2 regions of the Mesorhizobium sp. B2-4-2 genome follow, and region 1 is predicted to be linked to the other one. Evidence: riboswitches for the same ligand, from Rfam matches in the RefSeq annotation. Region 1 holds a riboswitch; the other holds the start of a gene.
The links. Region 1 has a riboswitch for thiamine pyrophosphate ahead of thiB (thiamine ABC transporter substrate binding subunit). Riboswitches for the same ligand answer to the same signal wherever they lie in the genome.
Positions count from the first base shown of each region.

Region 2: linked by a shared signal. The riboswitch ahead of FJ942_RS21525 (YkoF family thiamine/hydroxymethylpyrimidine-binding protein) and the one ahead of thiB (thiamine ABC transporter substrate binding subunit) in region 1 are both predicted to bind thiamine pyrophosphate.

Region 1 covers NZ_VFVM01000016.1:2,755-6,605, reverse strand. The annotation lists gene FJ942_RS25775 (ABC-F family ATP-binding cassette domain-containing protein) at 1-264, opposite strand, end outside; gene FJ942_RS25770 (thiamine diphosphokinase) at 266-910, opposite strand; TPP riboswitch at 999-1,114, shown strand; gene thiB (thiamine ABC transporter substrate binding subunit) at 1,157-2,155, shown strand; gene thiP (thiamine/thiamine pyrophosphate ABC transporter permease) at 2,393-3,851, shown strand, end outside.
Region 2 covers NZ_VFVM01000010.1:62,880-66,730, forward strand. The annotation lists gene FJ942_RS21510 (ABC transporter substrate-binding protein) at 1-20, opposite strand, end outside; gene FJ942_RS21515 (ABC transporter ATP-binding protein) at 13-780, opposite strand; gene FJ942_RS21520 (ABC transporter permease) at 777-1,532, opposite strand; gene FJ942_RS21525 (YkoF family thiamine/hydroxymethylpyrimidine-binding protein) at 1,631-2,239, opposite strand; TPP riboswitch at 2,230-2,343, opposite strand; gene FJ942_RS21530 (hypothetical protein) at 2,562-2,879, shown strand; gene msrA (peptide-methionine (S)-S-oxide reductase MsrA) at 3,018-3,536, opposite strand; gene FJ942_RS21540 (hypothetical protein) at 3,719-3,851, opposite strand, start outside.

The DNA.
Region 1 (3,851 bases):
ATAGGCGCGCACGGTTGCGAAGCCGTCCATGTCGGGCATTTGCGGCAGATAGCGGACGGTCGCCGATGGCTGGCGGAACACCTCGCCGTCCTGCGGCTCGATCAGGCCGGCGGCGATCTTGAGCAGCGTCGACTTGCCGGACCCGTTGCGGCCGACCAGCGCGATCTTGTCGCCGGCCGACGCAGCCAAGTCGGCGCCGTCGAGCAGCGGCGTGCCGCCGAAGGTCAGTTTTATTCCGTCGAGATTGAGAACAGGCGGCGCCATGTCAGCTTTCTGGCAAGGGATAGGGATGGGCGAGCAGCAGCGCGCGCCCCGCTCCCAGCGCGATCTCGAGCCTGCCCTTGACCTCATTAGAGATGGTCAGCGATGAGCCGAACGCGACCTTGACGCGGTCAAGCGGCCATTTCGCGCCGGCGACGGTCAGCCCGGCAAGCTCGGAAAAACCCAGGATCGAGAACAGGGTGCCGTCTGTATAGTCGAAGTGGACCGTGCCGTGCGCCAGGGGCACGCCTTCCTGCGCGCCGCTGGTCAACAGCACCTTTGTCCCGGCCCCGGCCAGCCGCAGGGCGAGCGCCATGTGCAGGAAGGCATGGTCGGCGCGTTTGCCGCCGAAGGCGCCGGCAAGCACGAGGCTGGTCGCGCCGCGCTCCAGGGCGGCCGATATCGCGAGTTCGCCATCGGTGGCGTCCTTCTCTGCCGGGAAGGTTCGGCGCGGCACGGCGGCCAACTCATCCGGCAGGCCGGCGGGCACGGAATCGAAATCGCCGACCCACAGTTCCGGCACAAGGCCGAGCGTCCTCGCATGGCCGATGCCGGCATCGGCGGCGATGACGCGGGTCCCCTCGACCTGACGGTCGAGCCGTGGCGTGCGGATCAGGTCGCCGCCAAGCAGGATGGTGAATGTGCTCATATCGTGTGGCCCTTACCAGCCCGGCAGCGGAAACGGAAGGCCGGCAAACAGCCACTTGCGCGGTTCACCGGCCGGGCCTATGTGTCGAGGCGCTCTAACGGGGTGCCGGACGCGATATTTCGCGGACCGGCTGAGAGGCAGTCTCGCCAACCCGCTGAACCTGATCCGGTTTGTACCGGCGGAGGGATTAGACGTTTCGGACAGTCCGACGCCTCAATTCCTTTAACCCGAACGAAGGAGGCGCCGATGCGCACGCTTTTATACGCCCTTGTCTCTGCAATGGTCGTGGTTCTGTCCGGGCCGGCCTTAGCCAAGGACAAGCTCACCGTCTACACTTATGAGAGCTTTACCGCCGACTGGGGCCCCGGCCCGGTGGTGAAGAAGGAATTCGAGGCCGAATGCGGCTGCGATGTCGACTTCGTCTCGGTTGCCGACGGCGTCGCGCTGCTCAACCGCGTCAAGCTGGAAGGGGCCGCGACCAAGGCCGACATCGTGCTTGGCCTCGACACCAATCTCACCGCCGATGCCAAGGCCACTGGCCTGTTTGCGCCGCATGGCGCCGTGACCGGGCTCAATGTGCCGGGCGGCTGGAACGACGACATCTTTGTCCCGTACGACTATGGCTATTTCGCCGTCGTCTATGACACGCAGAAGCTGAAGACGCCGCCCAAGAGCCTGAAGGAATTGGTCGAGGGCAGTGCCGACGACAAGATCGTTATCCAGGATCCGCGCACCTCGACGCCGGGCCTCGGCCTGCTGTTGTGGGTGAAGTCGGTCTATGGCGACAAGGCGCCGGAGGCCTGGGCCAAGCTCAAGGCGAAGGTCTTGACCGTGACGCCGGGCTGGAGCGAGGCCTACGGCCTGTTCACCAAGGGCGAGGCGCCGATGGTGCTGTCCTACACGACCTCGCCCGCCTACCACATGGTTGCCGAGAACACCGAGCGCTACCAGGCCGCTTCCTTCGAGGAGGGCGAGTATCTGCAGATCGAGGTCGCCGGCATCACCACGACGGGAGCCAAAAATCCGCTGGCGGAAAAGTTCATCGCCTTCATGACCGGGCCGAAATTCCAGGATGCCATCCCCGAGACCAACTGGATGTTCCCGGCCGGCAAGACCGACAAGCCGCTCAATCCGGCCTTCGACAGACTGGTCAAACCGACCAAAACCTTGCTGTTCAGTCCCGAGGAGGTCGCGGCCAACCGCAAGGCATGGGTGGATGAATGGCTGGCGGTGATGAGCAAGTAGTTTGGTCGTATGATCGGATGATGAGTGCCCTACAGCGCCCCCCACTGTCCTGCCGGACATCTCCCCCACGAGGGGGGAGATTGGCCGTCACGACGGCTTTCGCCAATTGGCGACGTCACAGGAGAGGGTGGAGCGCTGAAGCAGCCAATCTCTCCCCAAGTGGGGGAGATGTCCGGCAGGACAGAGGGGGGCGCGAAGGAACGCGACGCTCGCTAAAGGTCCTTTGGGTGGCGCAGCGTGCAGCGCGCGTCTGACCCCCGCATCTCCGCCGGTATCCTCGCGCTTGCGGCGATCGGGCTCCTGATCGGCGGCGCGTTTGCGGGTCTTCTTTTCGAAGGCGCGAACGATTTCTCCGGAGCCTGGGCAGCCTTCGATCCTTATCTCCTGCGCGTCGTGCGCTTTACGTTGTGGCAGGCGGCGCTTTCGACGCTGTTGTCGGTGGCGCCGGCCCTGTTCGTGGCTCGCGCGCTGTCGCGGCATCCGCGCTTTCCCGGCCGCGGCTTCATCCTCCAGCTCTTCGCCCTGCCGTTGGCGCTGCCGGCGATCGTGGCGGCGCTCGGCATCCTGGCGCTCTATGGCCGCGCCGGCTATTTCGCCGGCTTTCTTGGTGCCGTCGGCGGTTACAATTGGCCGGGCATCTATGGCCTCTCCGGCATCCTCGTTGCTCATGTCTTCTTCAACCTGCCGCTGGCCACGCGGCTGTTCCTCGAAGCGCTGCAAACCATCCAAGCCGGCCAATGGCGGCTGGCGAGCCAGCTCGGCATGGGTGCCGCACCGGCTTTCCGGCTGATCGAGTGGCCGACACTGCGCGCCGCTCTGCCGGGCGTCGCCGGCCTGGTGTTCATGCTCTGCATCACATCCTTCACGATCGTGCTGACGCTGGGCGGTGGCCCCGGCGCGACGACGCTGGAGGTCGGCATTTACCAGGCTCTGCGTTTCGATTTCGATCCCGCGCGGGCGGTGGCGCTGACTCTGCTGCAGATCGCGCTGACCTTTGTCGTGGTGCTGGCGTTGACGCGGCTCGGCGCCAACACCACCGGTGACGCCAATCTGCCGGTGGCGCCGCGCCGCTACGTCTCGGCCGGCAGGACCGAGGCCGCGCTGAATGCCGCGCTCGTCGTGCTGGCCCTTTTGTTCGTCGCCGGGCCGATGACGGCGACGGTGATGTCAGGCCTCGGCGCCGACCTCGGTCGTCTCGCCGGCGAAGCGGCGGTGCGGCAGGCGACGCTGACCAGCGCCGTGCTGGCTTTCCTGTCGGCGCTGCTGTCGGTTGCGCTGTCGCTTTCGCTCGCCATGGCGCGCCGCGTGCTGGCCCTGAAGCGCCGCTCCGGTCCGCGGACCGTGCTCGAACACGCCACCGACACCGGTGCCGGCTTCGTCCTGGTCGTGCCGCCCATCGTCATCGGCGCCGGCTGGTTCCTTCTGCTGCGCCATGTCGGCGATGTCTTTGCCATAGCCCCGGTCATGGTCGTCACTGTCAATGCAGTCATGGCGATGCCTTTCGCCATCCGTGCCATCCGCCCTGCCTATGATGCGGCGAGCGAGCGCCATGAGCGGCTCTGCGCGCTTCTGGGAATAGCGGGCTGGCCCCGATTGCGGCTGGTCGACTGGCCGTCGCTGCGACGGCCGCTGGCCACCGCCTTCGCGTTTGCCATGGCGCTGTCGCTTGGCGATCTCGGCGTCATCGCACTGTTCG
Region 2 (3,851 bases), on a different contig from region 1:
CGGCGCGTCAGGTCAGTCATGGTCCGTGTCCTTCTGGTGGCTCGGGTTGAGGAGGATGTCGAGGATCTCGGCTTCGAGGGTGCCGGCCTGCCGTGCAGCGCCGCCGGCCAGTTCGCGTGGACGCGGCAGCGGCACGGTGATCTCAGCGACGACGCGCGCCGGCCGCGCCGAAAGCACATAGATGCGGTCGGACAGGAACACAGCTTCGCGCACGTCGTGGGTGATCAGCAGCGCCGTCCAGCAGTGGCGCCGCCACATCTGTTCCAACCAGCGTTGCATGGCGGCGCGGGTCAGCGCATCGAGTGCGCCGAACGGCTCGTCGAGCAGCAGCATATCGCGTTCCTGCACCACGGTGCGCAGCAAGGCCGCGCGCTGGCGCATGCCGCCGGAAAGCTGCGCCGGAAAATGCCGTTCGAAACCGGCAAGCCCGAATTCCTCGAACAGCGGAGCAACGCGAGCGCGGGCAGCCTTGCGCCTGACACCTTGCACCTCAAGCCCGAGCGTGGCGTTGTCAAGAATGCGCCGCCAAGGCATCAACGCGTCGCGCTGCGGCATGAAAGCGAAATGCCGGCCGTGGTCATCGAGCGGCTTGCCGTCGAAGAATATCTCGCCCTCGCCGTGAAGCGCGCCGGTCAGAAACTGGAACAGCGTCGACTTGCCGGCGCCGGAGGGGCCCAGAATGGAGACGAATTCGCCGGCGCCGACGCTGAGCGAAATGTCGGCAAGCACGTCGAGTCCTTCGAAGGCCTTGCGCACATGTCGCAGTTCGAGCCGGTTCATCGCCACGGCCCCTTTCCTGCGGCCCGCCCGCCGGCGGTCCGTTCCCATGGCATGGCAAGGCGCTGGACCAGCATCGTCAGCCCGAACAGGACGAGCGTCAGCGAGGCGCTGACGGCGACGGCGGCCAGCACCAGGTCCGGGCGGAAGTTGTTCTTGGCGTTGAGCATGTAGATGCCGAGGCCCTTCGCCGCGCCCGCATATTCGGCGAAGATGGCGCCCACGACAGCATAGGTGATCGAGATCCTGACACCGGCGAAGAAGTAGGGCAGCGCCGAGGGCAGCCGCGCCAGGACGAAGACACGCCAGCGCCCTGCCCCCATGGCGCGCAGCATTTGGCCGATCTCAGCCTCCGTCGCCTCATATCCTTCGGCCAAAGCCACCAACATCGGAAAGAAGGTGACCAGCGCCACCAGCATGATCTTGGGCATCAGCCCAAAGCCGAACCACAGCACCACCAGCGGTGCAATCGCCACCAGCGGCAAGGTCTGGCTGACCACGAAGACCGGAAAAAGGGCGCGCCGCAATGGCTGGGAGAAGTCGATCAATATCGACAGCGCAAAGGCACCGCCGAGCGAACAGGCAAAGCCTGCGAGCGTGGCACGGAGGGTTGGCACGGCGTTATCGGCCAGCGCGTGCCGGTTGAGCATTGCCTGAGCGAAGACGCGCGATGGCGCCGGGAGGATTGTCGGCTTGATGCCACCAAAGCGCGCATAGAGTTCCCACGCGGCTAGCAGCAGCCCCACCGAAAGCATCGCCGGAGCGGTTCTGGCGATGAGGTCCACGATCGGACGCGAAGGGGCGGACGGGGAGGACACGCAGGTACCCGGAGCGGATGGCGCGGGGCGCGCCGTCAGACGGCGGTGGGGCTGTTGGCCGAGACGGTGACGTCGAGCGTTACGTGACCGGCACCCGGCCCGAAGCGGCAAAAGGCCTCGTTGAGTGCGGTAAAAATGGCGCCTGCGTCGCCGCGCAACTTTGTGCAGAAATGCTTGGAGCGCTCATATACGCCCGACTGCTTCAGGAAGTCGATGCAGCCATAGATCTCGTCCATGTGGTCGTCGGTGCCCATGACGTAAAGCGAGAACTGCGCCGCCGCCGGCTGGCCGGTGACGGCCACGCCGCGCACGGCGGCGATAGCCGCTTCCTTGCGCGGGCCGAGCGGCCCGGCAGGTCCGCCAAACGCGTCGGAGCGGCAGATCGGATCGTCCGGCTCGCCCGGGCAGCCGCGCGAGATGGCGGCCGAAAGCACGCAATGCTTGCCGCTGCGCGCTGCCGCCACGAACAGGTCGCGCATGGCAGGAAACAGCACCTCGGGCGGCCCGACAAGCAAGGTCGAGATATCGTCGGTCTCGATCCGCAGTCGATCACGATAGGGGTCCAGTGCCCCGAGCGCGCCAAGGATGACGCCGACAAAATCGCCGGACATGGGATATAGGGAAATCTGTGCGCCTGAAAACATCGCCCGCCTCGCTCCGCTGGTATTACCCAGATCAGCTTCTAGGGTCTGTGGGCTTGCCGCCCCCGTCTCAGCCCCGACCGTACGGAGCACCCCTGTGGATGGACGCGTTAAAGCACCAATCGGGCGGCTATGAAAGCTGTTTTTTCAGGACCATCGCCGGAAATGCATTGCGCCAGGCCTGATTTATGGGCGGTTCCGTCGGGCCCGGTCTTGAGGGAAATTTGTCCGGAACCTTAGCCACGACGAGTGGTTGTCCCTATAGTCGCAAACGCGACGAACTTCGTGGAAACGAGCGAAGACTTCACAGAAATGGAGACAAACCATGCTCATGAAAATCCTCGCAGCTTCGGCTCTTACCATTGGTCTCGCGACTTCGGCGATGGCGCAAAGTGCTGGCGGAAACGGCGCCAATAATGGGCCCGGCAGCGGCCAGTCGGTCACGGTCGACCCGAACACGCCGGCATCGCCGAACACGGTGGATCCTGGCACGACCGGGAGCACGACCGTCATGCCCGACGGCATGAATTCGAACGCGGACCGGAACTGTCCGGCCAGCCCACAAGGTGCTCAGCCGGATGCCAGCCACACCGCTCCGGGCACGGCTTCGCCGACTGTCAACGACAAGCATTGCGGCAAGTAGCCACTCGCCGAAACTGCTGGAGAATGCCACGGGGCGCCTGTTCCGTGGCGTTTCCGTCTCTTTATGTTCACCCTCGCCGAACAGGCAGGCGCCTGAGACGTAAACCGCCATCGGCCTTCGTCTCGGTTCGGGCGCCGTCTACGAAACAGCCTTTTCGCGAACCGGCAGCTTCCAGCCCGGCCTGACGAAATGACAGGTGTAGCCGTTCGGGTATTTCTGCAGATAGTCCTGATGCTCGGGTTCGGCTTCCCAGAACGCGCCGGCCGGAGCCACCTCGGTGACCACCGTGCCGGGCCACAGGCCCGAGGCGTCGACGTCGGCGATAGTGTCTTCGGCGACGCGCTTCTGCTCATCGGTGGTGTAGTAGATCGCCGAACGGTAGCTCATCCCCACATCGTTGCCCTGGCGGTTGCGTGTCGTCGGATCATGAATCTGGAAGAAGAACTCCAGCAGCGTACGGTAGCTCACACTGGCGGGATCGAAATTGATCTCGATGGCTTCGGCATGGGTGCCATGGTTTCGGTAGGTGGCATCAGGCACGTCGCCGCCGCTGTAGCCGACGCGCGTGGACAGGACGCCCGGGATGCGTCGGATCAGATCCTGCATGCCCCAGAAACAGCCGCCGGCAAGCACCGCGCGTTCGCTTGAAGTCGCCATATCAATCTCCCCAAAGCAACTCCGGGAAAGGTTGTAGCCGTTTCCGTCCGGAATTGCGCACGATAAAACTGGAGGCCCGGCGCTATGACAGCCGCTCCAGGATTTCCCATAGATGGGCATTGTCGTCGGCTTCGTCCAGTCGATGGGCGCGTCCTGCTGCCGATCACCACGGACGCGCGGCGTCACTCCCCAGGCTTGAACCTGCGCACCACGACCTCGAATACGATATCCGAGATCCACATCGCGCAGACGCCGATGAGGAATGCGGCCGCCAGCGTCGTGGTGTCGTCATTGGCCATCGGCAGGCCCATGGCG